4 regions of the Microbaculum marinum genome follow, and region 3 is predicted to be linked to each of the others. Evidence: predicted binding sites of a transcription regulator. Region 3 holds the regulator's gene; each other region holds the start of a gene.
What was found. Region 3 encodes PhoB, which activates phosphate uptake and scavenging genes when phosphate is short. Its sites were predicted from a motif close to TGTCATNNANCTGTCAT; they were not measured.

Region 1 (7,108 bases), on a different contig from region 3:
TGGACGACGCTGGGGTCGTCGGGCAGGCGCCCGACATGCAGCACCAGGTCGGCGGCGAGGCAGACGAAGCCGCGCCAGAAATGGCTGATCTCGACATCCGCCCAGGCCGGGAACAGCCGCGCCAGCCGCCTGCGCATGTTCGCTTTCATCCGCGCGACGCTCTGCGGCGAGGCGGAGACGCCGCCGCGCGCGCCGAGCATGAAGCGGCCGTCGGGCAGCAGCCGGAAATAGTGCAGCAGCCGGCGGCTGTCATACGCCATGGTCGGCGTCGTCCAGCCCTGCGCCTCGCGCTCGGCGACCGTCAGCGGCCGCGTCGTGACGATGTTGGAGAGCACCGGCAGCACCCGCCCGGTCAGGCCCGGATGCAGGTCCTCGGCGGTGTAGCCGTTGGTGGCGACGATCACCTTGCGTGCCCTCAGCGTGCCGCCCGGCGTCGACAGCCGGTGCCAGCCATCTACCTTCTGCCAGGCCTCGACCGGACTGTTGGCGTGGATCGCGACGCCCCGCGCCACGGTCGCGCCGGCGAGCCCGCGCGCGTATTTCAGCGGATGCAGGCCGAAGCCGTGCGGCATGTGCAGCGCCCCCTGCGCACCGGCCATGGCGAGGCCGGCCTGCCGCAGTTCCTCCTGCGGGTAGAGCCGGCTGTCGAGGCCGTAGACGTCGCGCATGAACGCCTGCTCCTCGTGCAGGTCAGCGACGCGGCCCTTGTCGTGCGCCACCAGGATGTCGCCTTGGCCGCTTGCGTCCAGGTCGAAGCCCTCGCCCTGAGACAGTTCGCGGACCAGGTCGATGGCCTCCAGCTGGGTCATCGCGAACCGGCGCGCCTCGGCCTCTCCGTAGCGGCGGATCAGGGTCGCGAACGACACCTTGGTGCCGCCCAGGCAGCAGAACCCGCCGTTGCGTCCGGATGCCCCCCAGCCCGGTGCGACGCGCTCCAGGATGCGCACGTCGGTTCCGTGGTCTCGGGCCAGGTGCAGCGCGGCCGACATGCCGGTGTAGCCGGACCCGATGACGGCGACCTCGCAGGTCTCGTCGCCGCCGAGTGCCGGCGTGTCGATCTCCAGCGGCGGCGCCGAGGCCGCCCAGTAGCTGTCGACGGGGATCGCCGGGTCGAACGCGGAGGAGTGATAGATGTGCTTCACGCGAGGGCTCCTTCGGCACGAACGGCAGGTTCCGGGGCGCCGATTCTGATGCGCGCGCCAAACCGGTCGCGTCAAGCCGTTTCTGGCGGAACAGCCGGGTCCGAAACCCCAGCGAAATCCCGGGCATACCGGGCCTGTGGATTGTCATCGAACCGACACGCGACCGCAAAACAGCCGTCACGGGCCGTCGCTAAGCCTCCTGTCGTTGATGATTTACCGGTTCAGCGCGCAACCAGTAAGGGGATCGCCGTGGCGGCAGTCGTGGTCGAAGGGCTTTCCAAGACGTTTCGGGGCGGCAAGCGCGCCCTCAACGACGTCTCCATGTCCATAGACGGCGGCGAGATGGTCGCGCTGATCGGCGCGTCCGGCTCCGGCAAGTCGACCCTGATCCGTCATGTCGCCGGTCTGGTCCAGGGCGACCGCGACGCCTGCTGCAAGGTGACGGTCAACGGTCGTCCGGTGCAGTGCAACGGCCTGCTGACCGCCGAGGCGCGCGACATCCGGCGCGAGGTCGGCGTCATCTTCCAGCAGTTCAACCTGGTCACCCGGCTGTCCGTGCTCACCAATGTGCTGACCGGCGTGCTCGGCCGAATTCCCGCCCTTCGCGGCACCTTCGGCATCTTCACCCGCGAGGAGCGGATCGCCGCGATGCGGGCGCTGGCACGGGTCGGCATCGCCGAGGCCGCGGGCCAGCGCGCCTCGACGCTCTCCGGCGGCCAGCAGCAGCGCGCCGCGATCGCCCGCGCCATGGTCCAGGGCGCCCGCGTCATTCTCGCCGACGAACCGATAGCCTCACTCGACCCGGCCTCCGCCAAGCGCGTCATGGAGACGCTGTCGGAAATCAATCTGAACGACGGCATCACCGTCATCGTGTCGCTGCACCAGGTCGAGTACGCCCGGCGCTACTGCCGGCGCACCATCGCGCTGCGCGACGGCGAGATCGCCTTTGACGGGCCGAGCGAGGCCCTGACGCACGACTTCCTGCGCGAGCTCTACGGCGACGCGTCCGAAGAGCTCGTGCTTCCCGACGTCCCTGCGAAGGCCGACGGACCGCGCGCCGCCCTGCGGCCGGCTGCGGCGTTCGCGGGCGCGTGACCGTCCCCGGACGGTCCAACTCGAATTCGACCCAAACCGCCAGTTGGCACGGAGGACTACATGAATCTTGTCGCTAAAGGCCTTGCCGCCGCGGCGATTTCCGCCACGCTCGTCGGCGCCGTCCAGGCCCAGACGACCGAAATCAACTTCGGCATCATCTCGACCGAGTCGAGCCAGAACCTGAAGACGATCTGGACGCCCTTCCTCGAGGCGATGGAGAAGGACACCGGCCTGAAGGTCAACGCCTTCTTCGCCACCGACTATGCCGGCGTCATCGAAGGCATGCGGTTCGGCAAGGTCGACGTCGCCTGGTTCGGCAACAAGTCGGGCATGGAAGCCGTCGACCGCGCCAACGGTGAGGTGTTCGCCCAGACCGTCGATTCGGAAGGCAACCCCGGCTACTGGTCGCTGCTGCTCGCCAATGTCGACAGCGACATGGAGAAGCTCGATGACGCGCTGAAGTGCGACGGCACGCTGGACTTCGGCATCGGCGACCCGAACTCCACCTCGGGCTTCCTGGTCCCCACCACCTTCATCTTCGCCAAGAACGGCATCGACCCGAAGACCTGCTTCAAGACGGTCCGCAATGCCAATCACGAGACCAACCTGATGGCGGTCGCCAACAAGCAGGTCGATCTGGCCACCAACAACACCGAGAACCTGCGCCGCCTGCAGACCACCAACCCGGAAGCGGCCAAGAAGGTCAAGATCATCTGGCAGTCGCCGCTGATCCCGTCCGATCCGATCCTGTGGCGCAAGGACCTCGACCAGGCCGCCAAGGACAAGATCTACACCTTCTTCTTCTCCTACGGCCGCCTCGGCACGCCCGAGGAAGTCGAGTCCGCCCGCGACGTGCTGGCCGCCCTGCAGTGGGCGCCCTTCAAGCCGTCCTCGGACGCCCAGCTCTATCCGATCCGGATCATGGAGATCACCAAGCAGGAGTTCCAGGTCCAGTCGGACGACAAGATGTCGGCCGACGAGAAGACCGCGAAGCTCGAGGAGCTGAAGGCGGAGAAGGCCAGGTACGAAGGCCTGATGGCCAAGGTCCCGCAGTCGTAGGCGTCAGCGACCGGAAAGACCGGCGGCGCCGCGGCCCTGCGCCCGGCGCCGCCGTCCCGTTCCAACACATCCTTTCGAGACGCCCCATGACGAGCGAAACGAGCGCCGCCGCTGGCCCCGCCCAGCCGCGCCCCGTCGAACTGCCCCGCGCCTCGACCACCGACGTCCTCTACCGGCTGTTCGTCTGGGGCGGGCTGGCGCTGGTGCTGGCCTGGAGCTGGGGACCGGCGGAAATGTTCCGGCTGGTCAACCTGTTCACCGACGCCGGCAACATGGCCGACTACGCCGGCGGCTTCCTGTCGCCGAACTTCCGCGACTGGGAGTACTACGTCGAGGAAATGGTGCTCACCGTCCAGATCGCGATCTGGGGCACGGTGCTGGCGATCGTCTTCGGCATCCCGTTCGCCCTGCTGTCGTCCAGCAACATCGCCCCCGTATGGGTGGTGCAGCCGGTCCGCCGGCTGATGGACGCCTGCCGCGCCATCAACGAGCTGGTCTTCGCCGTCCTGTTCGTCGTCGCCGTGGGCCTCGGCCCCTTCGCCGGCGTGATGGCGCTGTTCATCCACAACATGGGCATCGTCTCCAAGCTGTTCTCCGAGGCCGTCGAGGCGATCGACCCGCGCCCTGTCGAGGGCATCCGGGCGACCGGCGCGACGCGCCTGCAGGAGATCGTCTACGGCGTCGTCCCGCAGGTCCTGCCGCTGTGGATCTCGTTCTCGCTCTACCGCTTCGAGACCAACGTCCGCTCCGCCACCGTGCTCGGCATCGTCGGCGCCGGCGGCATCGGCCAGATCCTGTTCGAATCCATCCGCGGCTTCTACTACGGCGAGACCGCCGCGATCATCATCATCGTCGTGGTCACCGTGTCGCTGATCGACATCCTGTCACAACGCCTTCGCAAGATGGCCATATGACGCCGGCCATGCCTGACACGATCCTCACCAACGCGCGCATCGTCCTTGCCGGCGAAATCGTCCCCGGCACGCTCGTCATGTCGGAGGGCGTGATCCGCGCGGTCGATGCGGGCGCCACCGCCGTGGCCGCGGCCGAGGACCTCGGCGGCGACTTCCTGATCCCGGGCCTCGTCGAACTGCACACCGACCACCTGGAGGGCCATGTCGCGCCGCGCCCCGGCGTCAGCTGGAACCCGATCGCCGCCGTCCAGGCGCACGACGCCCAGATCGCCGCCTCCGGCATCACCACGGTCCTCGACGCGCTCCGGGTCGGCACCGACGCCGACACCTCGCGGCTCGGCCGCCACATGCGCACGCTCGCCGACGCCATCGTCACCGCCGGCGCGAACGGACGGCTGCGCGCCGACCACTTCCTGCACCTGCGCTGCGAGATCGCCGCAAAGGACGTCGTCGAGGAAGCCGAGGCCTTCCTCGGCAACCCGAGCCTTAAGCTCGTCTCGGTGATGGACCACACGCCGGGCCAGCGCCAGTTCGTCAGCCTCGACAAGTACAGGGAGTACTACCAGGGCAAGGTCGGCATGAGCGACGCCGAGATGGAGGCCTTCATCGCCGAGCGCCACGCCCTGCACGCCGCCAACGCAGAGCCGAACCGCAGGGCGCTGTTCGAGCTCTGCCGCCGCTCCGGGATCGTCGTGGCCAGCCACGACGACGCCACCGAGGAGCATGTCGCCGAGGCCGTCGCCGAGGGCGTCGTGCTGTCGGAGTTTCCGACCACGATCGCCGCGGCGAAGGCGGCGAAGGACGGGGGACTCGCGGTGCTGATGGGCGCGCCCAACGTCGTGCGCGGCGGCTCCCACTCCGGCAACGTGTCGGCGATCGAGCTGGCCGCCGACGGCCTGCTCGACGTGCTGTCGTCGGACTACGTGCCCTTCAGCCTGCTGCACGCCGCCTTCGTCCTGCCCGGCCACGTCGGGGCGATCGGCCTTCCCGACGCGATCCGGCTCGTCACCTCGAACCCCGCCCGCGCCGTCGGCCTCGACGACCGCGGCGAGATCGCCGAGGGGCTCAGGGCCGATCTGGTGCAGGTGCGGTTCGCCGACGACGTGCCGGTGGTCCGCGCGGTCTGGTCGAACGGCAGGAGGGTGGCGTGAGCGATGTGATCGAGGATATCGTGCGGCCCGGCGTCGGCGGCCCCAACCCGGTCATCGACGGGATCTTCTCCCGGCTGGCAAGCCGGGGCCACGAGATGTACGGCGGCGAGGCGGTGACCCAGCTCCAGCACGCACTGCAATGCGCGACGATGGCCCGCCGCGCCGGCTCCACCGCGAGCCTTGTCACCGCGGCGCTGCTGCACGACTACGGCCATGTCGTCGCCGACGACGAGGGCGCCGCCGAGCGCGGCGTCGACATGCTGCACGAGGAGGTCGCCGCGGCGCACCTCTCCGCCTGGTTCGGCCCGGCCGTCACCGAGCCGATCCGCATGCACGTCGCCGCCAAGCGCTACCTGTGCGCCACAAATGCCGCCTATTTCGCCACGCTGTCGCCGGCCTCCGTCTCCTCGCTGAACGTCCAGGGCGGGCCGTTCACCGACGCCGAGGCGGCCGGTTTCATCGCCCTGCCCTTCGCCCGCGACGCCGTGCGCCTGCGGGTCTGGGACGATCTTGCCAAGGACACCGGGGCCAGGACGCCGGCGCTCGAGGACTTCCGCATCGACGCCGAGGCGGCGCTCGTCGAGAGCCCCGCCTGAGCGCGATGGCCGGGCCTGGAACCCTGGTCCTCGTCGTCGGCCCCTCCGGCGCCGGTAAGGACACCGCGATGCGGCTCGCCCGCGAGATCATCGGCGAAGCCGGCAGCGTCCGCTTCGTCCGTCGCATCGTCACCCGTCCCGCCGACGCAGGCGCCGAGGACCATGACAGCCTCGACGAGGCGGCCTTCGACGGCCTCGTCGCGTCCGGCGGCGCCGCCCTGCACTGGCGCGCCCACGGCCTGGGCTATGCGCTGCCCGCCGCGATCGATGACTGGATCGCCGACGGCGCGACCGTCGTCGCCAACGTCTCGCGCCGCATCATCGACGCGGCGGCGCGCCGCTACGCCCATGTCGCCGTCGTCCACGTCACCGCGCCGCCGGACATCCTGAAGGAACGCCTCGTCGCCCGCGGCCGCGAGGCCGGCGCCGACATCGACGAGCGCCTGGCGCCCGTCCCCGTCACCGTCCCGGGCGGCGTCGCGCTGCACGAGATCGTCAACAACGGCCCGCCCGCCGACGCCGGCCGCAGGCTCGCGGAGATCATCGCCGGCGCCGGAGAGCAGACGCCATCTCCCGCTGCCGCCGCGACGTGACGGCCTTTCGGGAAACCGGCACGTCGAAGCACCTTCTCTTCTGCAGCGGATGCGCGCGGGTCCGCGACGCGATATACCGGCACGCGACCGCCGCGCATGCCGGCACGTTCCAAGGAAGCACCCATGAGCACCGAAACACAGTCCCCCCGGCTCGCCCCCACCCGGATCCTGCACACGATGCTGCGGGTGAAGGACCTCGACCGGTCCGTCGACTTCTACACCCGCCTGCTCGGCATGTCGGAACTGCGCCGCATGGAGTTTCCCGGCGGCAAGTTCACCCTCGTCTTCCTCGGCTACGGCGACGAGGATTCCGAGGCCGTGCTCGAGCTCACCTGGAACTGGGAGCACGACGAGCCCTACGAGCTCGGCACCGGCTACGGCCACATCGCGCTTGCCGCGCCGGACATCTACGAAACCTGCGCGGAGCTCGAGGCCAGGGGCTGCGACATCCCCCGTCCCCCCGGCCCGATGAAGCACGGCTCCCGCGTCATCGCCTTCATCAAGGATCCCGACGGCTACATGATCGAGCTCGTCCAGCGCGACTAGCCGCCGTATTTC
Region 2 (7,108 bases), on a different contig from region 3:
ACAGATCGCGGATGGTGCCGTCGCCATCGACGATACCCGGCTTTTCGCTGCCCGCGGGGCCGAACCGGACAAGTTTCATAAGCATTCCCTCACATCATTGATCAAAACGGTCGCGGATAATCGGTGATCGGTCCTCCGCCCGCAAGCCGGTCGCGGACCGATTGTCGCCGCGCAGGACGGTATTGGCGGAAAACTATGTTGCGCCATTGTCACAAATGGTTCGAAACGGCCCGGCGCATGGCAAACGGGCGACAGTAGCATCTATGGGCAATTGCACGTCCGTTCGGCGGTTGGCAGACTTGATTGCACAGAATCGCATCAGAACTCGAAAAGAGTCGAACAGGCGCCCTGGGAGGATACGGCGATATGCGCTGTGCTAACCGACGCGGCACGACATCGTGGACGGCCATTTCCGCGGGAGCGGTTGGACTTTCGACACTTCTCGCAACCGAGGCGTTCGCCGGCGCCTTCGCGATCCGCGAGCAGAGCGCCTACCGGCAGGGCGCCTCATTCGCGGGCGAGGCGGTATGCGGCGATTCCGTTGCGGGCGCCTTCTGGAACCCGGCGGTGGTCTCCTGTGCCGACGGGCTGGAGGTCGAAGGCTCGCTGTCGGTGATCCTGCCGCAGACGGACGTCACCACCGATCCGTTCCCAGGCAGCCTCTTCGGTCCCGGCAGCCCGCTGTTCTTCGCCGGCGATCCCGGCGACATCGGTGAAGTGGGCTGGGTGCCGGCGGCGACGGCGGCCTACAACTTCGACAATAACTGGTATTTCGGCGTGACCATCAACGGCCCGTTCGGGCTGGCGACCGACACCAACTTCAACCACGCCGCCCAGATCTACGGCCGCAAGTCCGAGGTCTTCTCGCTGAATGTCAATCCGATCGTCGGCTACCGCTTCAACGACTATTTCGCGCTCGCCGCGGGCATCGGCGTCGAGTACATCGACATCAAGCTGACCCAGGCGGTGTCGCCGGCACCGTTCGCCCCGTCGGCCGAATTGTCCGGTGACGATGTCGGGGTCGGCGCAACGGTCGGCATCCTGATCACGCCCAGCCCCGATACGGAGATCGGCATCGGCTACCGCTCGCCGGTCAAGCACTCCGTCGACGGCACCCTGACGATCCCGTTGACGGCGCAGCTGCCCGTCTCGGTCGAGCCGACCTTGCCGGAAATGATCAGCGCCAGCTTCAGCCACCGCTTCACCGATGCCTTCACGCTGATGGGCACGGCGGAGTGGACGAACTGGAGCCGGTTCGGCACATTCACGGTCACCAACGACCTGACGGGTCTGCCGGCGACGTTCCTGCCCTTCGAATACAAGGACGGCTGGTTCTTCTCGCTGGGCGGCGAATACGACTGGAACGACCAGTGGACCTTGCGGGCCGGCGTCGGCTGGGAGATTTCGCCGGTCGACGACGCCGATCGCGCGATCCGTCTTCCCGACGACGACAGGCTGTGGCTGTCGATCGGTGGCTCCTACGACTGGAACGATCGCCTGAAGCTCAATTTCGGCTACTCGTTCCTGACGACCTTCGACACCCGGATCGCGATCGGTCCCGGCAATCCGCTCTACGTGCCGCCGGTGACCTTTGCCGCCGATGTCGACGCCAACGTGCACATCCTGTCCGTCGGCCTGAAGTACCGGTTCGGCGGGGCGCCCGAACCGGTCGAGGAGATCGTCTACAAGAACTGACGGGCTGCCGGGTGGCGACCCAGGTCGCGGGGGCGGGGGCGGCCCGCGTGATGCGCAGGACCGGTCCCGGGCGGACCGGTCCTGCGCCGCCTCCGGAGGCCGGCGGTTGCGGCTACCAGTTGCCGCCGTAGTAGCCGCCGTCGAGCAGGATGTTCCGGCCGGTCATGTAGCCGGCGTGGACGCTGCACAGGAACGCGCAGGTGTTGCCGAACTCGGCCGGTTCGCCGAAGCGGTTGGCGGGCACCGTGGCGCGCCGCTGGCTGGCGACCTCTTCTTCCGACAGCCCCGTCGCCTCAGCGCGCGGGCCGAAGGTCGAGCGCAGCCGGTCGGTGTCGAACATGCCCGGCAGCAGATTGTTGATGGTGACGTTGCGATCGGCGAACTGGCGGGCGACCCCGGAGACGAAGGCCGTCAGGCCGGCGCGCGCGCCGCTGGACAGGTCGAGCCCCTGGAGCGGCGTCATCACCGAGTAGGACGTGATGTTGACGATGCGCCCGAACCCGCGCTCGGCCATAGGCTCGATCACCCGCTGGATCATCTCGATCGGCGTGACCATGTTCATGGTCGCACCCTTCAGCATCGCCTCGCGGTCGAGCTGCCGGAAGTCGCGCAGCGGCGGACCGCCGTTGTTGTTGACCAGGATGTCGGGCTGCGGACAGGCGGCCATCAGCGCCTCCTGGCACTCCGGGGTGCTGACGTCGCCTGCGACGGGGGTGACGTTCTGCGAGGTCGCGGCCGCGATCTCGCCTGCGACGCGCTGGAGCCGATCGGCGTCGACGCCGTTGATCACGACATCGCAGCCGGCCTCCGCCAGCGCCTCGGCGCAGGCCCGTCCGAGGCCCCGGCTCGACGCACAGACAATCGCACGCTTTCCCCTAATTCCAAGATCCATAAGCGCTTCTCTCCCTGTTCGGACTGCTGCCGGCCTGCTCCGGGCGAACCGGAACCTATGCATTGCTGCGCGGTTTTGATATGTAACAGGCGCATGGCAACGATGGGTCTACAGTGTTTTGAAACTGTGTGACATACGTCATAATCCTGCCAACGGAATCGAATTTATGAGCCAAAGACTGTAGAGCAGGGCGAGGGTCACCTTGAGCCAGCCGTCGGAAGCAAAAACCTACCGAAGCCTGTTTGTCTCCGACCTGCATCTGGGGACCAAGGGGTGTCAAAGCGAACTGTTTCTGGATTTTCTCAAGCATCACGATGCCGAGACGATCTACCTCGTCGGGGACATCATCGACTTCTGGCGTCTGAAACGGACCTGGTACTGGCCGCAGGAGCACAACGACGTCATCCAGAAGCTCCTTCGCAAGGGGCGGAAGGGTGCCAAGATCGTCTACGTGCCCGGCAACCACGACGAATTCCTGCGCGAATACATCGGCACGCATTTCGGCGGCATCGAGGTGGTGCGGCGCGCGGTCCATACCACCGCCAACGACCAGCGGCTGCTTATCATCCACGGCGACGAATTCGACGTGGTGGTTCGCTACGCCCGGTGGCTGGCGATGCTGGGCGACGTCGGCTACAGCTTCGCGCTGTTCTGCAACACCCATTTCAACGTTGTGCGCCGCAAGCTCGGCTTTCCGTACTGGTCGCTGTCGGCCTGGCTGAAGCTGAAGGTCAAGAACGCCGTCAACTTCATCGGCGAGTTCGAGGAGGCGCTGGCCAGCGAGGCGGCACGGCTCGACGTGCACGGAGTGGTCTGCGGCCATATCCATCATCCCGCCGACCGGATGATGTCCGGGGTCCGCTACCTGAACTGCGGCGATTGGGTGGAAAGCTGCACGGCGCTTGCCGAACACGAGGACGGGACGCTCGAACTGATCCACTGGCCGGTGGTCCGCGCCTCGCAGCCTGTCGCAGATATCGAAACGGCCCGGGCGGCGGCGTGACCTCCCGGCGATGAACAAGCTCGTCATCGCCACCGACGCCTGGCATCCGCAGGTCAACGGTGTCGTTCGCGTCCTCGACCGCCTGCGCCGCGAAACCCCCGCCTACGGTCTCGAGATCGACGTCGTTTCGCCGGACGGCTTTCCGGCCGTTCCGCTGCCGACCTACGGCGAGATCAAGCTCGCCCTGTGCAGCCCGAGCTCCGTCGGCCGGCGTATCGAGGCGGCAGGCGCCGAATTCGTGCACATCCCCACCGAAGGACCGATAGGCATGGCGGCGCGGCGCTGGTGCCGTCGCCAGGGCCGCGGCTTCACGACAAGCTTCCACACCCGGTTCCCGGAGTATCTCGCCTCGCGCGTGCCTGTTCCTACCTCTGTTTCGTATGCCTGGCTGCGCCGATTCCACAATTCCGGCCTGGCGACGATGGTGTCCACGCAGACCCTTGCCGACGAACTGAGCGGGCGCGGCTTCCGGAAGCTGGCGATATGGCCGCGTGCCGTCGATACCGGGGTGTTCTGCCCGGGCGAGGCGGCGGCGCTCGACCATCCGCGGCCGATCTTCCTCTATGTCGGCCGCGTGGCGGTCGAAAAGAACGTCGCGGGCTTCCTGGCGCTGGACCTTCCTGGCACCAAGGTCGTGGTGGGCGACGGACCGCAACGGGCCGAGCTGGAGCGTCGCTTCCCGGAGGCGAAGTTCCTCGGTGTCCATACCGGCGACGATCTGGTGCGCCTGTATCGCGCCGCCGACGTCTTCGTGTTTCCCAGCCGCACCGACACGCTCGGACTGGTATCGATCGAGGCGATGGGCTGCGGAATTCCCGTCGCCGCCCACCCGGTGCCCGGACCGCGCGATGTGGTCGGCGACTCGGGGGCGGGGGTGCTGGACGAGGACCTGCGTGCAGCGGCGCTGGCGGCGCTCGACATCCCGCGGGAGGCATGTCGTGAACGGGCGTTGCAGTTCAACTGGTCCCGAAGCGCCGAGGCCTTCACCGACATCGTGCGGACGGCCAATGGCCGCGTTCCCGGCGCCGGCGTCGCAAAGCCGGTGGCGGCCGTCGGCTGATCGCCGCTTGCCGCTGTTTCCGGTTGCTGTAGGCTGATCCGGTCCGGCCGGCCGCTGATCGACACCTGCCGACCGATAGAGGACGGACAGATGACCACGGCAATGCAGTCGGTTCCCTCTTTCGCGGATGTGCAGGCGGCCGCGCAGCGTCTGGAGGGCGTGGCGTTCAGGACGCCGCTGGTCCGCTCGGCCGCGCTGGACGCGCAAGTGGGCGGCAGCGTCCTGTTCAAGGCCGAAACGCTCCAGCGCACGGGATCCTTCAAGTTCCGCGGCGCCTACAACGCGATTTCAGGCATTCCCGAGGCGGAGCGTTCGCGCGGCATCGTTGCCTGTTCCTCCGGCAACCATGCCCAGGGCATCGCCGCCGCCGCGGCACTGTACGGGGTGCCGGCGACGATCGTCATGCCGAGCGACGCGCCGCGCCTGAAGCGGCAGCGCACCGAGTCCTACGGCGCCCGCGTCGTCGACTACGACCGCGCCACCGGCGACCGCGACGCCATTGCCGCGGCAATCGTCTCCGATACCGGCGGCGTGTTCGTCGCGCCCTACGACAATGCCGGAGTGATTTCCGGGCAGGGCACGACCGGTCTGGAACTGGTTCGCCAGGCCGACGAGATGGGGCTCCTGCCCGATATCGTGCTGGTGCCGTGCGGTGGCGGCGGTCTGACGGCCGGACTGGCGCTTGCGGTCAAGTCGCTGCTGCCGGATACCGAGGTGATCACCGTGGAACCGGAAGGCTTCGACGACCACGCCCGTTCGTTCCGCTCCGGCAATCGCGAGCACAACCAGGCCAAGGCCGGATCGATCTGCGACGCCTTGATGGCGCACCAGCCCGGAGAACTGACGTTCGAACTCAACAGGTCGCGGGTAACCCGCGGCCTCGCCGTCTCGGATGCCGAGGCGATGGCCGCGGTGGCCTATGCGTGGCGGGAACTGAAGCTGGTGGTGGAGCCCGGCGGCGCCGTCGGCCTCGCGGCGATCCTGGCCGGCAAGGCCGACACTGCGGGCAGGACCGTCGCCGTCGTGCTGTCGGGCGGCAATGCGGATCCGGAGGTCTATGCGCGGGCCGTCGGCGCGGCCGGCCCGGACTAGTACAGGCGACTGCCGGGCTCGCGCAGCCGGACGATCTTGCCGTCCGAGGCGTTTGCGACAGGGTCGTCCGAGGTCTCGGACCGGAAACGCCGCGACGGGAGCGCCGGCACGGCCGCGTCCCGATCCGCACGATCCGTCCGACAGCCGGGGTCCGGACCTGTGCCTGGCCGCGCTGCGTCCCGGCTTCCCGCGCCTTCGTCCGCCCACGTGACGTCGTCGGCGTAAAAGGCGGCGATGTCCTTGAGAAAGCGACCGACCGCCGCGTCGGTACCGCTGCGAGCGCTCGGCGCCAGCTCGGCCGTCTCGTCCTCGCCCGCTGTTGCCGCCGCGATGGCATTGACGCGGTCCTCGATCCGCTGTAGCGCCTCGCCCATCGTGTTGATCGCCCTGAGCGCGACGGTCTCGCGCCAGATCGCCCCGCGGCCGGTGGGGCCTCCGGGGTCGAGGTCGGGAAGCGCCGCCATCTGCGATCGCGTCCGGGCCAGGATCGCCGAAATGTCGGATATGTCAGACCGGCTTGCTTCGATCCCGGCAAGGCCCGCGCCCTGGACGGCGTGTTCCAGGCGCTCCACCGCGGCGAGCACGGTGCCGGTATCGGCGATGCGATTGCGTCTGGCATGTTCGTCGAGGAACCACCGGCCGCGCGCGGTTTCCATCACCGCCGCGCGGACGGCCTCATAGTCGGGGTCCGGCTGCCGCTGTATACCAGCGGGTTCCGCCGGCGAAGCGGCCGGCGCGACCGGCAATTCTTCGTCCTTTTTCAAGAGCTTATTCTCGAGCAGTCATACTATGGATCGAAATCGGTTTGCCTGGAGCCTGTCCGTCTACTACTCGGCCCTGTTCCTCATCATCGGCCTGATGCTGCCGTACCTGCCGCTCTGGATCGAATCGAGAGGTCTGTCCCCGACGCAGATTAGCGTGATTCTCACGATTCCGATGGTCGTTCGGCTCGGCGCGATCCCCGTCATGACCTTTCTTGCCGACCGGATGCCGGCGCGCCAGGTCGCCCTCCTGATCTACTCCGTCGCGGCCGCGACGCTGCTCTTCGTCTTTCACCTCACCGAGGGGTTCTGGGTCATCGCGGCGGCAGTGGCGGTCGTTGCCGTGTTCCTCACGCCGCTGCTGCCGATCACAGAGGCGGTGGCGATGCGCGGGGCGCGGCTCTACGCCCTCGACTATGGACGGATCCGACTGTGGGGATCTCTGTCCTTCATTGCCGCCAACATCATCGGGGGCGCGGTCGTCGCCCGCGGCGGGGGAGCCGGCGCGCTGCTGGCCCTGAACGCCGCGGCCGTCCTGACGGCCATCGCCGCCTTCGCGCTGCCGCGCCGCGAGCCGGCTTCCGACGATGCGCCGGTCGCGGCGC
Region 3 (7,108 bases):
AGGCGGTGCCGCCGTCGATCCGCGAGGCCGGGCTCGGCATGGGCGCCTCCCGGCACCAGGTGGTCATGCATCACGTCCTGCCGCTGGCGCTGCCGGGCATCCTGACCGGCACGATCATCGGCCTCGCCCAGGCGCTGGGCGAAACCGCGCCGCTGCTGCTGATCGGCATGAACGCCTTCATCACCTCGCCGCCCGGCGGCCTGCTCGATGCGTCGACCGCCCTGCCGACGCAGATCTTCATCTGGGCCGACAGTCCCGAGCGCGGCTTCGTCGACAGGACGTCGGCCGCGATCCTGGTGCTGCTGGGCTTCCTCATCATCATGAACGGTATCGCCATCTTCCTGCGTCAGCGCCTCGAGCGGACGTGGTAACGGGAGCAACGACATGAACCAAGTGACCACCGCCGAGCAGCGCGCCGCGACCGGGCCGATCATCATCCCCGATCCGGACATGAACCCCGTCCGGGTCTCCGCCAAGGACGTTTCCGTGTTCTACGGCGCCAAGCAGGCCCTGTTCGACGTGGCGATCGACATTCCCGAGCGCTCGGTCACAGCCTTCATCGGACCGTCCGGCTGCGGCAAGTCGACCTTCCTGCGCTGCATCAACCGGATGAACGACACCATCGACGGCTGCCGCGTCACCGGCGACATCACGCTGGACGGACGCGATATCTACGACCGCACGCTCGACGTGGTGGAACTGCGCGCCCGGGTCGGCATGGTGTTCCAGAAGCCGAACCCGTTCCCGAAGTCGATCTACGAGAACATCGCCTACGGTCCGCGCATCCACGGGCTGGCCAGCAACAAGGCGGCGCTCGACGAGATCGTCGAGACGAGCCTGCGCAAGGCCGGCCTCTGGAACGAGGTGAAGGACCGCCTTGACGAGCCGGGCACCGGCATGTCGGGCGGCCAGCAGCAGCGCCTGTGCATCGCCCGGGCAATCGCGGTGAGCCCCGAAGTCATCCTGATGGACGAGCCGTGCTCGGCGCTCGATCCGATCGCCACCGCCAAGGTCGAGGAACTGATCGACGAGCTGAAGGAGAACTACTGCATCATCATCGTCACCCACTCGATGCAGCAGGCCGCGCGCGTCTCGCAGCGCACCGCCTTCTTCCATCTCGGCATCCTGGTCGAGGCCGGGCCCACCGAGCACATCTTCACCAACCCGAAGGACGAGCGCACCCACGACTACATCACCGGCCGTTTCGGCTGATCGCACGTACGTGAGGACAAGCCTCCGCGGACCGAGGAAACGGACATGACGGAACACATCGTTACTTCCTACGACGACGAACTGAAGGCGCTCGCCATCATGATCACGCGCATGGGCGGCCATGCGGAGAAGGTCCTGACGGACGCGACCCAGGCGCTCAACCGCCACGACGAAGAGCTGGCGATGCGCACGATCAACGCCGACGAGGAGATCGACCGGCTCGAACACGAGATCGAGGAACTGGCGATCCTGATGATCGCCAAGCGCCAGCCGATGGCGGCCGACCTGCGCGAGGTCATCGCGGCGATCAAGATCTCGTCCGACCTGGAACGCATCGGCGACCTGGCGAAGAACATCGCCAAGCGGGCGGTGGCGATCCAGTCGGAGACCGGCGCCGTCAAGGCGGCGCTCGGCATCGACCGCATGAGCCGGATCGCGTCGCGCCAGCTCAAGGACGTCCTCGACAGCTACACGCAGCGCGACGTCGACAAGGCCATGGACGTCTGGCATCGCGATTCCGAGCTCGACGCCATGTACACGTCGATCTTCCGCGAGCTGCTGACCTACATGATGGAAGACACGCGCAACATCACGTTCTCGACGCATCTGCTGTTCGCCGCCAAGAACATCGAGCGCATCGGCGACCACGCCACCAACATCGCCGAAACGATCTACTATCTCTCCACCGGCGCACCGCTGCGCGAGGCGCGTCCGAAGAAGGACGCCTCGAGCTTCACGCCGGCCGACTATCCGCAAACCGATGACTGATCGCAGGAAGACGAACGACTTCGAGACGATGACCAATCACGGGATTCAGGGGCAATGAACGCCAAGGTCCTGATTGTCGAAGACGAGGAGCCTCTGACCCTCCTGCTTCGGTACAATCTGGAGTCGGAGGGCTACGACGTCGACGCGGTCAGCCGCGGCGACGAAGCCGAGACGCGGATCCGCGAGGGCGCGCCCGACCTGGTGCTGCTGGACTGGATGCTACCCGGCATCTCCGGCATCGAGCTGTGCCGCCGCATCCGCACGCGTCCCGAAACCAACGGGCTGCCGGTCATCATGCTGACGGCGCGCGGCGAGGAGACGGAGCGGATCCGTGGTCTCGCCACCGGCGCCGACGACTACGTGGTGAAGCCCTTCTCGATCCCGGAGCTGATGGCGCGCGTCAAGGCGCTGCTGCGGCGCGTCAAGCCTGAGCTGATCGCGAGCGTGCTCAACGCCGGCGACATCGAGCTCAACCGCGACACCCACCGGGTGCGCCGCTCGGGCCGGGAGATCCACCTGGGGCCTACCGAGTTCCGGCTGCTCGAATTCCTGATGCAGAGCCCGGGCCGGGTGTTCACCCGCGAACAACTGCTCGACGGCGTCTGGGGCCGCGACGTCTATGTCGACGAGCGCACCGTCGACGTGCATGTCGGACGGCTGCGCAAGGCGATCAACCGCGGCCGCCGGGCCGACCCGATCCGCACGGTGCGCGGCGCCGGCTACGCCTTCAACGAGCAGTTCGTGACCGTCGCCTGACGAGGTTCAGAAGGACAGCGTCGCGGCTCCGGTCCGGATTTCCTCGAACATCGCGCTCGCACCGATCACGACGACGCCGTCCAGCAGGTCGGACTGCCGGTAGCCGCGCGAGGCGACGCAGGGCGGGCAGGCCCAGATGACGCCGCCGCGGTCCTGGAAGGACGAGATCAGCGCCGCCAGCGGCTCCAGCGGCGCCACCTGGGTCATCGTCTGCCCGCCTTTGCGCACCAGGTCGATTGCCGTGCTGGTGAGAAAGAGCGACACCTTCATGCCGGCGCTCAAGGCGCCGTTTGCAATCGTGAAGGCGACCGACGAGAGCTCCGAGTCGATGCCCCTGGTTACGACAATCACGAGTTTTCCGGTTTCCGCAGTCATTGTAATGTGCTCCTGCCTGAACTGCGGATGATCAATAGGCGGCGGGAGTCCTGACGTCTTTGGCCGGAGCGCCGAAAGAGTTGATCGAACGGCCGGCGCCGGCTCGGCCGGCGGGCCCGGGCGGAGACGTGCTGTCGGCGCTGTTGCGCACGGTCCGGCTCGGCGGCGCCCTCCAGTTCTGCCTGATGCCGGAAGGCGACTGGGAAACCGACGACAAGCCGCGCATGGCGGCGCTGGCCACGCGGGCGGTCGCAGCGATCCCGTTCCACATCCTCGTCGAAGGCGAATGCTGGCTGCGCATGCAGGGAGGGGAATGGGCGCTCGAGGCCGGCGACGTCGCCGCCTTTCCGTTTGCGACCGGCCATCAACTGGGCGCAGGCCGCGGCGGCCGCCGGATTTCGCCGACCGACGATCTTCCGCCGAAGCCCTGGAACCAGCTGCCGGTGCTGCGCTACGGCGGCGACGGCCGCCGGGTGCGGCTGCTGTGCGGCTACCTCGAATGCGATGCGGTGAACTTCCGGCCGCTGAGACAGTCATTGCCGACGCTGCTGCACGTGCGCACCGCGACCTCGGAGCAGACCCGCTGGCTTGCCGCGACAATCCGGCAAATGGAGCTGGAGACGGACCACCCGCGGCCGGGGGGACAGTCCGTCATCGAGCGGCTGACCGAGATCATCTTCATCGAGCTCTTGCGCCACCAGATCATCGCCGGGCCGCCGGAGAAGGTCGGCTGGCTGGCTGCGGCCGGGGACCCGGCACTCGGCCGATGCCTTGCCCTGATCCACGATCAGCCGCGTCGGGAGTGGAGCGTTGCCACGCTGGCGGCCGAGGCCGGTCTGTCGCGCAGCACCCTGACGGACCGGTTCGAAGCGGTGCTCGCCACATCGCCGATGCGCTACGTGCGCGAGTGGCGGCTCTATCTTGCGAGCACCGACCTGAGGACGACCGCCAAGCCGATCCCCGTGATCGCGGAAGAGGCAGGCTACGGGACCGAAGCCGCCTTCAGCCGCGCCTTTTCGCGGGCTTTCCACTGTCCCCCCGCCGCCTGGCGGCACGACCCGCGCGACCGGACGGTCCGTTCGAACGGCGTCACCGTCCCGCCCGCCAACGTCTGACTCCGCAGGGACGATGCCGGGCGTAGGCTTTCAGAGCTGAACCCGGGTCAGTTCGCGCCCGACGCCTTGGACCGCTTGCGATCCGAGGCCGGCTGATAGGCGACGCTGCAATGATGCTCGCAATAGGGCACCCCGGACTCCGAGCGCCGGCCGCAGAAGTAGAAGTCGTCATGGCCGGGATCGCCGATCGGCCATTTGCAGGTGTGTTCGTTGAGCTCCAGGATGGTTGCGCGCTGCTCCGGCGGAATGAACAGTTCCGTGACCGGCGCCAGCGTGCGCACGGGGACGATCTCGGCCTCGACCTGCTGCTCGGCCACGACGTTCAACTTCAGCGCGGTGTTACCGATCACCCGCGTGACGGGCCGCGGCGGCATCGAGGGGCTGCGCGCCTTGCGCACGCGGGGCGCAGCCGGACGCGTCGTCTTGGTGCGTCCCGACAGTCCGAGCCGATGCACCTTCCCGATAACCGCATTTCGCGTCACCCCTCCAAGCTCCGCCGCGATCTGGCTCGCGCTCAGACCGTCGGTCCACAGCTTCTTGAGGAGTTCGACACGTTCTTCTGTCCAAGACATCCGCCACTCCATGTCTAGGTTGCGGGCAGACTCCGAGTCCATCGCGGAATCGCGATTTTACGAGCCGCTGTTCCCACTAAATCTGGGTGACGTACTGGTCCGCCGCACGAAATGTCGTACCCAATGCCCGAAAGCTACAATACCGGCGGACTCCCCGGCAACCCCGCAGTAACGGTTCCTCAACGATTTCCCCAGGAACCCCCGAATGTGAGTCGCGAATGCAACACTTTCCCGCCCCCGCGCGCGGGAGACGCGCGGGAGAAGGGTGTCCTGTCCCGATGTCGGCGGGGTCGGACGCCATAGCCGGGGGCGGGATGTCGGCGCCACGGCCCGTTGCCGGCGGCACAGATTGACATCGCTGCCTCCTCGCCTAGAATTAAGCCGGTGCCGCCTCAGCAGGCGGCATATTTCGTTTCTGGACAGGATTCTAAGCCGTGACGTCTGCGCTATACCCAACCTTCGCGCGGGCCGACCTCGCTTTCGAGCGGGGCGAAGGGATTCGGTTGTTTACCGTCGAAGGCGAGGAATATCTCGACTTCGCCAGCGGTATCGCCGTGGTTTCGGTCGGCCACAGCCACCCCCATCTCGTGGAGGCACTGACCGACCAGGCCCGACGCCTGTGGCACGTGTCGAACCTGTGGGAAATCCCGGAGCAGTCGAAGCTCGGCGACCGCCTGACGGAGGCGACGTTCGCGGACGTCTGCTTCTTCACCAACTCGGGCGCCGAGGCGGTCGAGACGGCGATCAAGACGGCGCGCCGCTACCACTATGTGAACGGCGCCCCGGAGCGCTACCGGCTGATCACCTTCGAAGGCGCCTTTCACGGCCGGACCCTGGCGACGATCGCGGCGGGCGGGCAGCAGAAGTACCTGGAAGGCTTCGGCCCCAAGGTGGATGGCTTCGACCAGGTGCCGTTCGGCGACCTCGACGCGGTCAAGGCCGCGATCGGGTCCGAGACCGCCGGCATCCTGATCGAGCCGGTGCAGGGCGAGGGGGGCATCAGGGTCGCTCCGAACGCCTTCATGCGGGCGCTGCGCGAACTGTGCGACGAGCACGGCCTTCTGATGATCCTCGACGAGGTGCAGTCCGGCGTCGGTCGCACCGGCAAGCTGTTCGCGCACGAATGGTCAGGCGTCACGCCCGATATCATGGCTGTCGCCAAGGGTATCGGCGGCGGCTTTCCGGTCGGCGTCTGCCTGGCCACGAACGATGCCGTGAAGGGCATGGCGCCCGGGATCCACGGCACCACCTTCGGCGGCAATCCGCTGGCCATGGCGGTCGGCAATGCGGTGCTGGACATCGTCCTCGAACCGGACTTCCTGGAGCATGTCCGCGACGCCGGGCTGCGTTTCCGCCAGGGGCTGGCGCGGATCGCCGACACCTATCCCGACATCGTCGAGGAGATCCGCGGCGAGGGGCTGATGATCGGCATCAAGTGCAAGGTGCCGAGCAAGGACCTGATCGCGGCCCTGCGCGCCGAACACGTCCTGACGGTCGGGGCCGGCGAGAACGTCGTGCGCCTCGTGCCGCCGCTGATCATCGAGCCGGCGGACATCGACCTGGCGCTGGAACGGATGGATGCGGCCTGCGCGGCCCTCTCAAGCGGCGTCGGCGCCAGGGACGGCGAGGCGGCGCAATGAGCGATCATTCCCCGGCAGGACCGGGTGCCGCACAACCCCGCCACTTCGTCGACCTCACCGAGGTTTCGGCCCCGGAACTCAGGCGGATCATCGATCACAGCCGGCAGATGAAGGCCGACAGCGACGGCCGCCAGCCGCTGCTCGCGGGCAAGACGCTGGCGATGATCTTCGACAAGCCGTCGACGCGGACCCGCGTGTCCTTCGACGTGGCGATGCGGCAGCTCGGCGGCGAGACGGTGTTCCTGACTGGCAAGGAGATGCAACTCGGCCGCGGCGAGACGATCGCCGACACGGCCCGCGTGCTGTCGCGCTACGTCGACGCGATCATGATCCGCATCCTCGACGACGAGGCGCTGGCGGAACTGGCGAAGCACGCCTCGGTGCCGGTCATCAACGGGCTGACCAGACTGTCGCACCCCTGCCAGGTGATGGCCGACGTCATGACGTTCGAGGAACACATCGGCCCGATCAAGGGGCGGACCGTCGCCTGGACCGGCGACTCCAACAACGTCACCGCGTCCTGGGTGCACGCCGCGGCGCGCTTCGACTTCGCCCTGAGGATCGCCTGTCCGGCGGAGCTGGCGCCGACCAACGGCCTGATCGACTGGTCGCAGCGCGAGGGCGCCGACGTCGAGGTGCTGGACGATCCGTTCGAGGCGGTTCGCGGCGC
Region 4 (7,108 bases), on a different contig from region 3:
AGATCGCCTGGCCGTCCAGCGTGACCGCCGGCGTGTCCTTGAGCTGGCGGTATTGCTCCTGCCGCCGCGCCCGGAACCGCACCTTCTCGACGTAGGCATTCTCTACGTCTGCCGGCGGCCGCACGTGCACCTCGCCGGAGATGCCGTCGACGATGATCGGATCGCCGGTGTTGACGAGGTCGAGGATTCCCTCGACCTGGCCGACGGTGGCAAGTCCCAGAGCACGGGCGACGATCGTCACGTGACTCGTCGGAGCGCCTTCCTCCAGCACCAGTCCGCGCAGCCGCTCCCGGTCGTAGTCGAGGAGTTCCGCCGGTCCCATGTTGCGGGCCACCAGGATCGCGTCCTTGGGTAGCTCGGCGTCCTCCAGGTCGTCCCAGCCGACCAGCTTGCGCAGCAGGCGGTTGGCGAGGTCGTCGAGATCGTGGAGCCTGTCGCGCAGATAGGGATCGGTCTGGCGCAGCATGCGCGCTCGCGTGTCGTTCTGGACGCGTTCGACAGCCGCTTCCGCCGTCAGACCGGTCCTCACGGCCTCGCGGATGCGCTCCGCCCAGCCGCGATCGTAGGCGAACATGCGATAGGCCTCGAGCACCTCGCGGTGCTCGCCGGCCCGCAGGATGTCGGTGCGAGTCAGCAGGTCCTCGACCGAGGTGCGCAGGTCGTCCAGCGCCGCCTCCAGCCGGGCCAGTTCCCTGTCCACGTCCTCGGCAATGAGATTGGTGACCACGAGGCGCGGCTCGTGCAGGACCGCATGGCCGAGCCCGAGCCCCTCCGACAGCGTTCGGCCCGCCAGATGCTGCGGGCGCCGCAGGGCCAGATTCTCGCCCGGCCCGACGAGGGCGTCCAGTTCGTCGCCGGCGATCATCTCCGCCAGCACCATGGCCGTCGTCTGCAGCGCCTCGACCTCTTCCTCCGAGTAGCTGCGCTGCGTCCGGTTCTGGACGACCACGACGCCGAGGGTCTGGCCGCCGCGCAGGACGGGCACGCCGAGGAAGGACTGGTAGATCTCCTCTCCGGTCTCCGGCAGGTAGGCGAAGGCCGGGTGCTCCTGGGCGTTCGGGAGGTTCAGCGGCTCGGCCTTGGAGGCGATGGTGCCGACCAGCCCTTCGCCGAGATTCAGGCTCGACTTGTGGACGGATTCCGGCTTCAGGCCCTCGGTGGCAAACAGCTCCAGCTTCGCATCGCCGCGCAGGACATAGACCGAGCACACCTCCGCCACCATGTTGGAGGCGATGGTCATCACGATCTTGTCGAGTCGTTCCTGCGCGTTGACCGGCTCCGCCATGAGCTCCCGGAGCCTGCGAAGCATAACGCGCGGGCCGCCGATCGAACCCCGCATCTCGATCCCGTATCCTTAGGTACGTTGCCGCATCCTTGCGGCGCGACGCCTCTGTTCCGGCCCGCTCCCAGCACGGGACCACGGTTCCCCGGCGGCATCACCGGGCAATCAGACCCTGCCGCGCTATTGCCTGTCGAGCCCGTATAGCGAATGCAAAGTCCGTACTGCAAGCTCGGTATAGGCGGCGTCGATCAGGATGGAAATCTTGATCTCGGACGTAGTGATCGCCTGGATATTGATGCCTTTTTCGGCCAGCGCCTTGAACATTTGCGCCGCGACGCCTGCGTGACTTCGCATGCCGATGCCGATTACCGACACCTTTACCACGTCCGCGGAGCCGGTCACCTCCTCGTAGGAGATCTCCTCGCGCGCCGACTCGATCACCTCCATGGACCGCTCGAAATCCGTCCGCGGCACGGTGAAGGTCATGTCGGTGTAGCGGCCGTCCGCCGAGACGTTCTGCACGATCACGTCGACATTGACATGTGCATCGGAGAGCCGCCCGAACACGCTGGCCGCGACCCCCGGCTTGTCTGCCACCCGCCGCAGCGTGATCTTCGCCTCGTCCCTGGAGAAGGCGATACCGGTGACGATCTGTTTTTCCACGATCTCGTCCTCGTCGCAAATGAGTGTGCCCGGCGGCAGGCCGCCCGGGCCGGTCTGGGGGGCGTCGGGAGATTCGAAACTGGAGCGCACGAAGGTCCTCACGCCATGCACCATGGCGAGTTCGACGGAGCGCACCTGCAGCACCTTGGCGCCGAGCGAGGCCATTTCCAGCATTTCCTCGAAGGCGACCCGCTCCAGCCGCCGCGCCTTCGGCACGATGCGCGGGTCGGTGGTGTAGACTCCGTCGACATCGGTATAGATGTCGCAGCGGTCCGCTTTGAGCGCCGCCGCCACCGCCACCGCGCTGGTGTCAGAACCACCGCGTCCGAGCGTCGCGATCCGGTTGTCCGGCGCAATGCCCTGGAAGCCGGCGATCACCGCCACCTGGCCCTGGGCGAAGCGGTCGATCAGGATCTCGCTGGGAATCTCCTTGATCCGGGCGGCGCCGTGGGCGGTATCCGTGCGGATCGGAATCTGCCAGCCGAGCCATGAGCGGGCCGGAACCTCCATTTCCTGCAGCACGATCGCCAGCAGGCCGCTGGTGATCTGCTCTCCGGCCGCCACCACGGTGTCGTACTCGCGCGCGTCGTGCAGGGCGGAAGCCTCGCGCGTCCACGCGACCAGCTGGTTGGTGAACCCCGCCATCGCCGAGACCACGACGGCCACCTCGTTGCCGGCATCGAACTCCCGCTTGACGTGGCGCGCCACGTTGCGGATTCGGTCGAGGTCGGCGACGGAGGTTCCGCCGAATTTCATCACGATGCGGGCCATAAGGGTCTCTGGGCCGGTGCCGGTCGCAAAAACGCGGCGAACATCGTCCGCCGCGAGCGATCTAGATACTGGTTCGCTCCCACAGGCGCAACTGGCTGGCACGACCATGCCGGAACCAGGATCGGCGGCAGTGGTGGTCCAACAATGGGGCGGACATGAGGCCCGGGGCGATCGCCCTGCCCTCAGTACACCTCGGGCACGTACAGGTTGTCCGGCAGCACCTTGCGCTCGTAGTCCGGATTGAACTTCCGGTCGGGCAGCTCGACGTGCTCGTGCGGCACCTCGCCGTAGGGGATTTGCTGCAGCAGATGGTGGATGCAGTTGAGGCGGGCGCGCTTCTTGTCGTTGCCTTCGACGATATACCACGGCGCCTCGGGGATGTTGGTGCGCTCGAACGTCTCCTCCTTCGCCTTGGTGTAGGCCTCCCAGCGGATCCGCGACTGCAGGTCCATCGGGCTGAGCTTCCACTGCTTGATCGGGTCATGGATGCGCATCAGGAAGCGCAATTGCTGCTCGTGGTCGGTGATCGAGAACCAGTACTTGATCAGCTTGATGCCGGAGCGCACCAGCATGCGCTCGAATTCCGGCACGTCGTGGAAGAACTGCTGGACCTGGTCCTCGTCGGCGAAGCCCATCACCCGTTCGACGCCGGAGCGGTTGTACCAGGAGCGGTCGAACAGCACCATTTCGCCGGCCGCCGGCAGGTGCGGCACGTAGCGCTGGAAATACCACTGCGACTTCTCGCGATCGCTCGGCGCGGGAAGCGCGACCACCCTGGCGACGCGCGGATTGAGCCGCTGGGTGATGCGCTTGATGACGCCGCCCTTGCCGGCGGCGTCGCGGCCCTCGAAGATCACCACCATCTTGTAGCCGGTGTGCTGGACCCAGTCCTGCGCCTTCACCAGTTCGGCCTGCAGACGGATCAGCTCCCTGAAATAGACGCGGCGGTCGATCTCCGAGCTGTGGCGCAGATCCTTGATCTTCGACAGGTCTTCTCCCAGGTGGGCGCCGTACAGACGTTCGTCGTCGAGTTCCAGTTCGAGTTCCTCGTCCATCGAATCCTCGAATTCCGCCTCGACCCAGGTCTGCTGCTTTCGATTGCGCGTCTTGTCGTCCATGGCACCTTTCCAGTCCGGTTCCGGCCAGCGGTCCGGTTCAACGGCGAATCGGCAAACTATAACGGCTCTTTGACAATGATATATCCGCGGACGGGGGTATGTCCGGGCGGCGAGAACCGGCGGAATAAGGCATGCCGGCGCAGACGCGCACTTGACACGATATGCCGGTTGCAGGACGCCTAGCACATGAGCCAGTCACCCAGATCGCCTGCCGGCACCGTCGATGCCGACGAGGTCGCCCGCTTCTCCGCGCTCGCCGCCGAGTGGTGGAACCCCGCCGGCAAGTTCGGCGTCCTGCACAAGTTCAATCCGGTCCGCCTCGACTACATCCGCGACCACGTCTGTGCCCGGTTTGGCCGCGACCCGTCGAGTTCGCGCAGCCTCGAGGGGCTGCGGATGCTCGACATCGGCTGCGGCGGCGGGCTGCTCAGCGAACCGCTGGCCCGGCTCGGCGCCGAGGTCGTCGGCGTCGATCCTTCCGAGAAGAACATCGGAACAGCACGCGTTCATGCGGACGGATCCGGCGTCCCGGTCGACTACCGCTGCACCACCGCCGAGGCGCTCGCCCAAGCCGGCGAGACCTTCGACGTCGTCCTCAACATGGAGGTGGTGGAGCACGTCGCCGACATCGGCCTGTTCCTGTCGGAATGCGCCGCGATGGTGCGGCCCGGCGGGCTGATGTTCGTCGCCACCATCAACCGGACGATGAAGGCCTATGCGCTAGCCATCGTCGGAGCGGAATACGTGCTCGGCTGGCTGCCGCGCGGCACCCACCAGTGGGACAAGTTCGTCACGCCGGGCGAACTGGAGGAGCATCTCGCAGCCGGCGGCATGGCGATCGCCGATCGCAGCGGCGTCGTCTACTCGCCGCTCGCCGACGAATGGCGGCTGTCGCGGGACATGGACGTCAACTACATGCTGCTGGCGGAGAAGCCGGACGACTGAGGAGCGACCGCGGCACGGGCCGCCCTCGAGAGGGCGCGTCGCACCTCCTCAGGATGAGGCCGGAACTTTCTGCGGGCCCCACGCCACGGCAAGCCTCATGATCAGGAGCGCTCGACCGAGCGCGACTCGAACCATCCGCCTCCGGCACGTATCGGCCGCGATATCCGGAAACCGGCGACCGCCGGTCAGTTCTTCTCTTCCGGCAGGATCGGCAGCGGGTGCACCTCGACGCCGTCCTCGATAAGCGACCGGGCATCCTCCAGGCTGGCCTCGCCGTAGATCGACCGCCGTTCGGCTTCCTCGTAGTGGATCTTGCGCGCTTCCTCCGGGAACCGGTTGCCGACATATTCCGAGTTCTCGACGACATGCTGCTTGAGGCGGCGCAGCGTCTCGATCATCTGCGCATTCGCCGGCGCCGAGGCCGCCATCGGCACCTGCGCCTTGTCCCGGCTCACGGCCGGCGCCTCGTCCCGGATTGCAACCGAAGGCGCCATCAGGGCCTTCTCGATGTCGGAGGAACCGCATATGGGACACAGAACCTCGCCGGACGCCTTCTGCGAATCGAACGTCGAGGAGTCGCGGAACCAGCCTTCGAATTCGTGCTCGTCCGCGCAGACTAGCGAATAGCGGATCATGAAGCGCGTCGCTCCGCCTCGACGACCGGCGGCTGGAAGCTGCGGTCGTGGGTGAGCGAGGGCACGCGCTGGCGGGCCTCGCCGACGCTCGCCATGTCGATCTCGGCAACGATCACTTCCGGCTCGGTGCCGGCCTCGGCGAGAATCTCGCCCCACGGGGAGACGATCATCGAGTGGCCGTAGGTCGAGCGGCCGTTCTCGTGCAGGCCGCCCTGTGCGGCGGTGATGACGAAGGCGCCGTTCTCGATCGCCCGGGCGCGCTGGAAGACGTGCCAGTGCGCTTCGCCCGTCGTCTTCGTGAAGGCGGCCGGCGCCGTCAGCACCGTTGCGCCCGCCTTCGCAAGCGCCCGGTAGAGATAGGGGAAGCGGATGTCGTAGCATACCGTGAGGCCGACGCGCGCCCACGGCAGGTCGGCGACCACCGCCGTGGTGCCCGGCCGATAGGTGCGGGATTCCCGGTAGGTCTCGCCGTTGGGCAGGTCGACGTCGAACATATGGATCTTGTCGTAGCGCGCGGCGATCTCTCCCGAAGGCGCGATCATGAAGGCGCGATTGGCGGCCTGGGTGTCGGACAGGCGGATCGCCAGCGAGCCGACATGCAGCCAGATGCCGAGTTCCCTGGCCTGCGCGCGCAGCCTCGCCAGAACCCGGTCACCGGCCTCGTCGGTAATCGATTCGAACAGTTTGCGCCGGTCGAGCTCCATTATTCCGGTCTGTTCCGGAGTCTGGACGTAGTCGGCGCCCTGCCGGGCGGCCTCGGCCACCAGCGCGACGACCGCTTCGAGGTTGCGGTCGACCGACCGCGTTCCCTGAAGCTGTACGCAGGCGGCGGTGAAACGTGGCGACTCGGTCATTTCGGTGTCTCCAGGGGCGGCCGTGCCGGCTCGCTCGTCAGGCGGCGAGCAGCGTGTCGAGCTTACCCTGTCGCTCCAGGGCGTGAAGGTCATCGGAGCCGCCGACATGCGTGTCGCCGATGAAGATCTGCGGCACAGTATAGCGGCCCCCCGCCTTCTGCGTCATCTCCGCCCTGACCTGTGGATCGCCGGCGTCGATTTCGTCGTATTCGACGCCTTTGCTGCTCAGCAGCCGCTTTGCGGCGATGCAGTAGGGACAGAAGCGCGTCGTGTAGATCGTTACATTGGCCATATTCGGGTTCCTGGCCGGTCGCGGCCATTGAACGGGGATGCTTCGGCACCGGATTGTCCCGGAAGACACCGTTTTCGCGTCATATATGGCGGTTCATACCGGTGCAGCAACCCTGGCGAAGACCAGCACGTCGACGCCGGCCGCTCCGGCGCGCAGGCACGCCCGCGCGCAGGCATTGGCCGTCGCCCCGGTGGTCAGCACGTCGTCGACCAGCACCACGCGACGCCCTTCGACCAGCGGCCGCGCCTCCACGGCCACCCTGAAAGCCCCCGCCACGTTGCGCCGTCGCTCCGCCGCGCTCAGCCCGACCTGGTGACGCGTGGATTTGACCCGCTGCACCGCCATCGGCTGGTAGTCGCATCCCGCCAGACCCGCGATGCGTCCCGCCAGCGCCGCCGCCTGGTTGAACCGGCGGCCGAAGAGCCGCCGCCGGTGCAACGGGATCGGCACCACCACGTCGCAGGTCTCCAGGAGCTCCTGTCCGCTTCGCACCATCAGTCCCGCCATCAGGCCGGCAAGCTCCATTCGGTCCTGGAACTTCAGCGACC

Region 1: a site for PhoB is predicted at 1,285-1,301, ahead of phnC (phosphonate ABC transporter ATP-binding protein). Genes of this name have one in related genera too.
Region 2: a site for PhoB is predicted at 2,670-2,686, ahead of V3328_RS10570 (UDP-2,3-diacylglucosamine diphosphatase). Genes of this name have one in related genera too.
Region 4: a site for PhoB is predicted at 3,893-3,909, ahead of ppk2 (polyphosphate kinase 2). Genes of this name have one in related genera too.

What each region holds. Positions count from the first base shown of each region.
Region 1 covers NZ_JAZHOF010000004.1:164,297-171,404, forward strand. Annotated here, with positions in the region: gene V3328_RS10800 (NAD(P)/FAD-dependent oxidoreductase) at 1-1,142, opposite strand, end outside; gene phnC (phosphonate ABC transporter ATP-binding protein) at 1,392-2,237, shown strand; gene phnD (phosphonate ABC transporter substrate-binding protein) at 2,298-3,296, shown strand; gene phnE (phosphonate ABC transporter, permease protein PhnE) at 3,383-4,210, shown strand; gene V3328_RS10820 (alpha-D-ribose 1-methylphosphonate 5-triphosphate diphosphatase) at 4,219-5,361, shown strand; gene V3328_RS10825 (phosphonate degradation HD-domain oxygenase) at 5,358-5,957, shown strand; gene phnN (phosphonate metabolism protein/1,5-bisphosphokinase (PRPP-forming) PhnN) at 5,963-6,550, shown strand; gene gloA (lactoylglutathione lyase) at 6,674-7,096, shown strand.
Region 2 covers NZ_JAZHOF010000004.1:114,466-121,573, reverse strand. Annotated here, with positions in the region: gene V3328_RS10585 (fumarylacetoacetate hydrolase family protein) at 1-79, opposite strand, end outside; gene V3328_RS10580 (OmpP1/FadL family transporter) at 367-1,695, shown strand; gene V3328_RS10575 (SDR family oxidoreductase) at 1,808-2,587, opposite strand; gene V3328_RS10570 (UDP-2,3-diacylglucosamine diphosphatase) at 2,790-3,590, shown strand; gene V3328_RS10565 (glycosyltransferase family 4 protein) at 3,601-4,650, shown strand; gene V3328_RS10560 (threonine ammonia-lyase) at 4,741-5,742, shown strand; gene V3328_RS10555 (hypothetical protein) at 5,739-6,506, opposite strand; gene V3328_RS10550 (MFS transporter) at 6,532-7,108, shown strand, end outside.
Region 3 covers NZ_JAZHOF010000002.1:457,589-464,696, forward strand. Annotated here, with positions in the region: gene pstA (phosphate ABC transporter permease PstA) at 1-371, shown strand, start outside; gene pstB (phosphate ABC transporter ATP-binding protein PstB) at 451-1,212, shown strand; gene phoU (phosphate signaling complex protein PhoU) at 1,258-1,980, shown strand; gene phoB (phosphate regulon transcriptional regulator PhoB) at 2,035-2,736, shown strand; gene V3328_RS05715 (DsrE family protein) at 2,743-3,111, opposite strand; gene V3328_RS05720 (AraC family transcriptional regulator) at 3,195-4,226, shown strand; gene V3328_RS05725 (GcrA family cell cycle regulator) at 4,274-4,798, opposite strand; gene V3328_RS05730 (aspartate aminotransferase family protein) at 5,233-6,438, shown strand; gene argF (ornithine carbamoyltransferase) at 6,435-7,108, shown strand, end outside.
Region 4 covers NZ_JAZHOF010000001.1:532,072-539,179, reverse strand. Annotated here, with positions in the region: gene ptsP (phosphoenolpyruvate--protein phosphotransferase) at 1-1,339, opposite strand, end outside; gene V3328_RS02505 (aspartate kinase) at 1,463-2,716, opposite strand; gene ppk2 (polyphosphate kinase 2) at 2,899-3,834, opposite strand; gene ubiG (bifunctional 2-polyprenyl-6-hydroxyphenol methylase/3-demethylubiquinol 3-O-methyltransferase UbiG) at 4,021-4,779, shown strand; gene V3328_RS02490 (DUF1178 family protein) at 4,965-5,414, opposite strand; gene V3328_RS02485 (carbon-nitrogen hydrolase family protein) at 5,411-6,268, opposite strand; gene grxC (glutaredoxin 3) at 6,306-6,560, opposite strand; gene V3328_RS02475 (ComF family protein) at 6,654-7,108, opposite strand, start outside.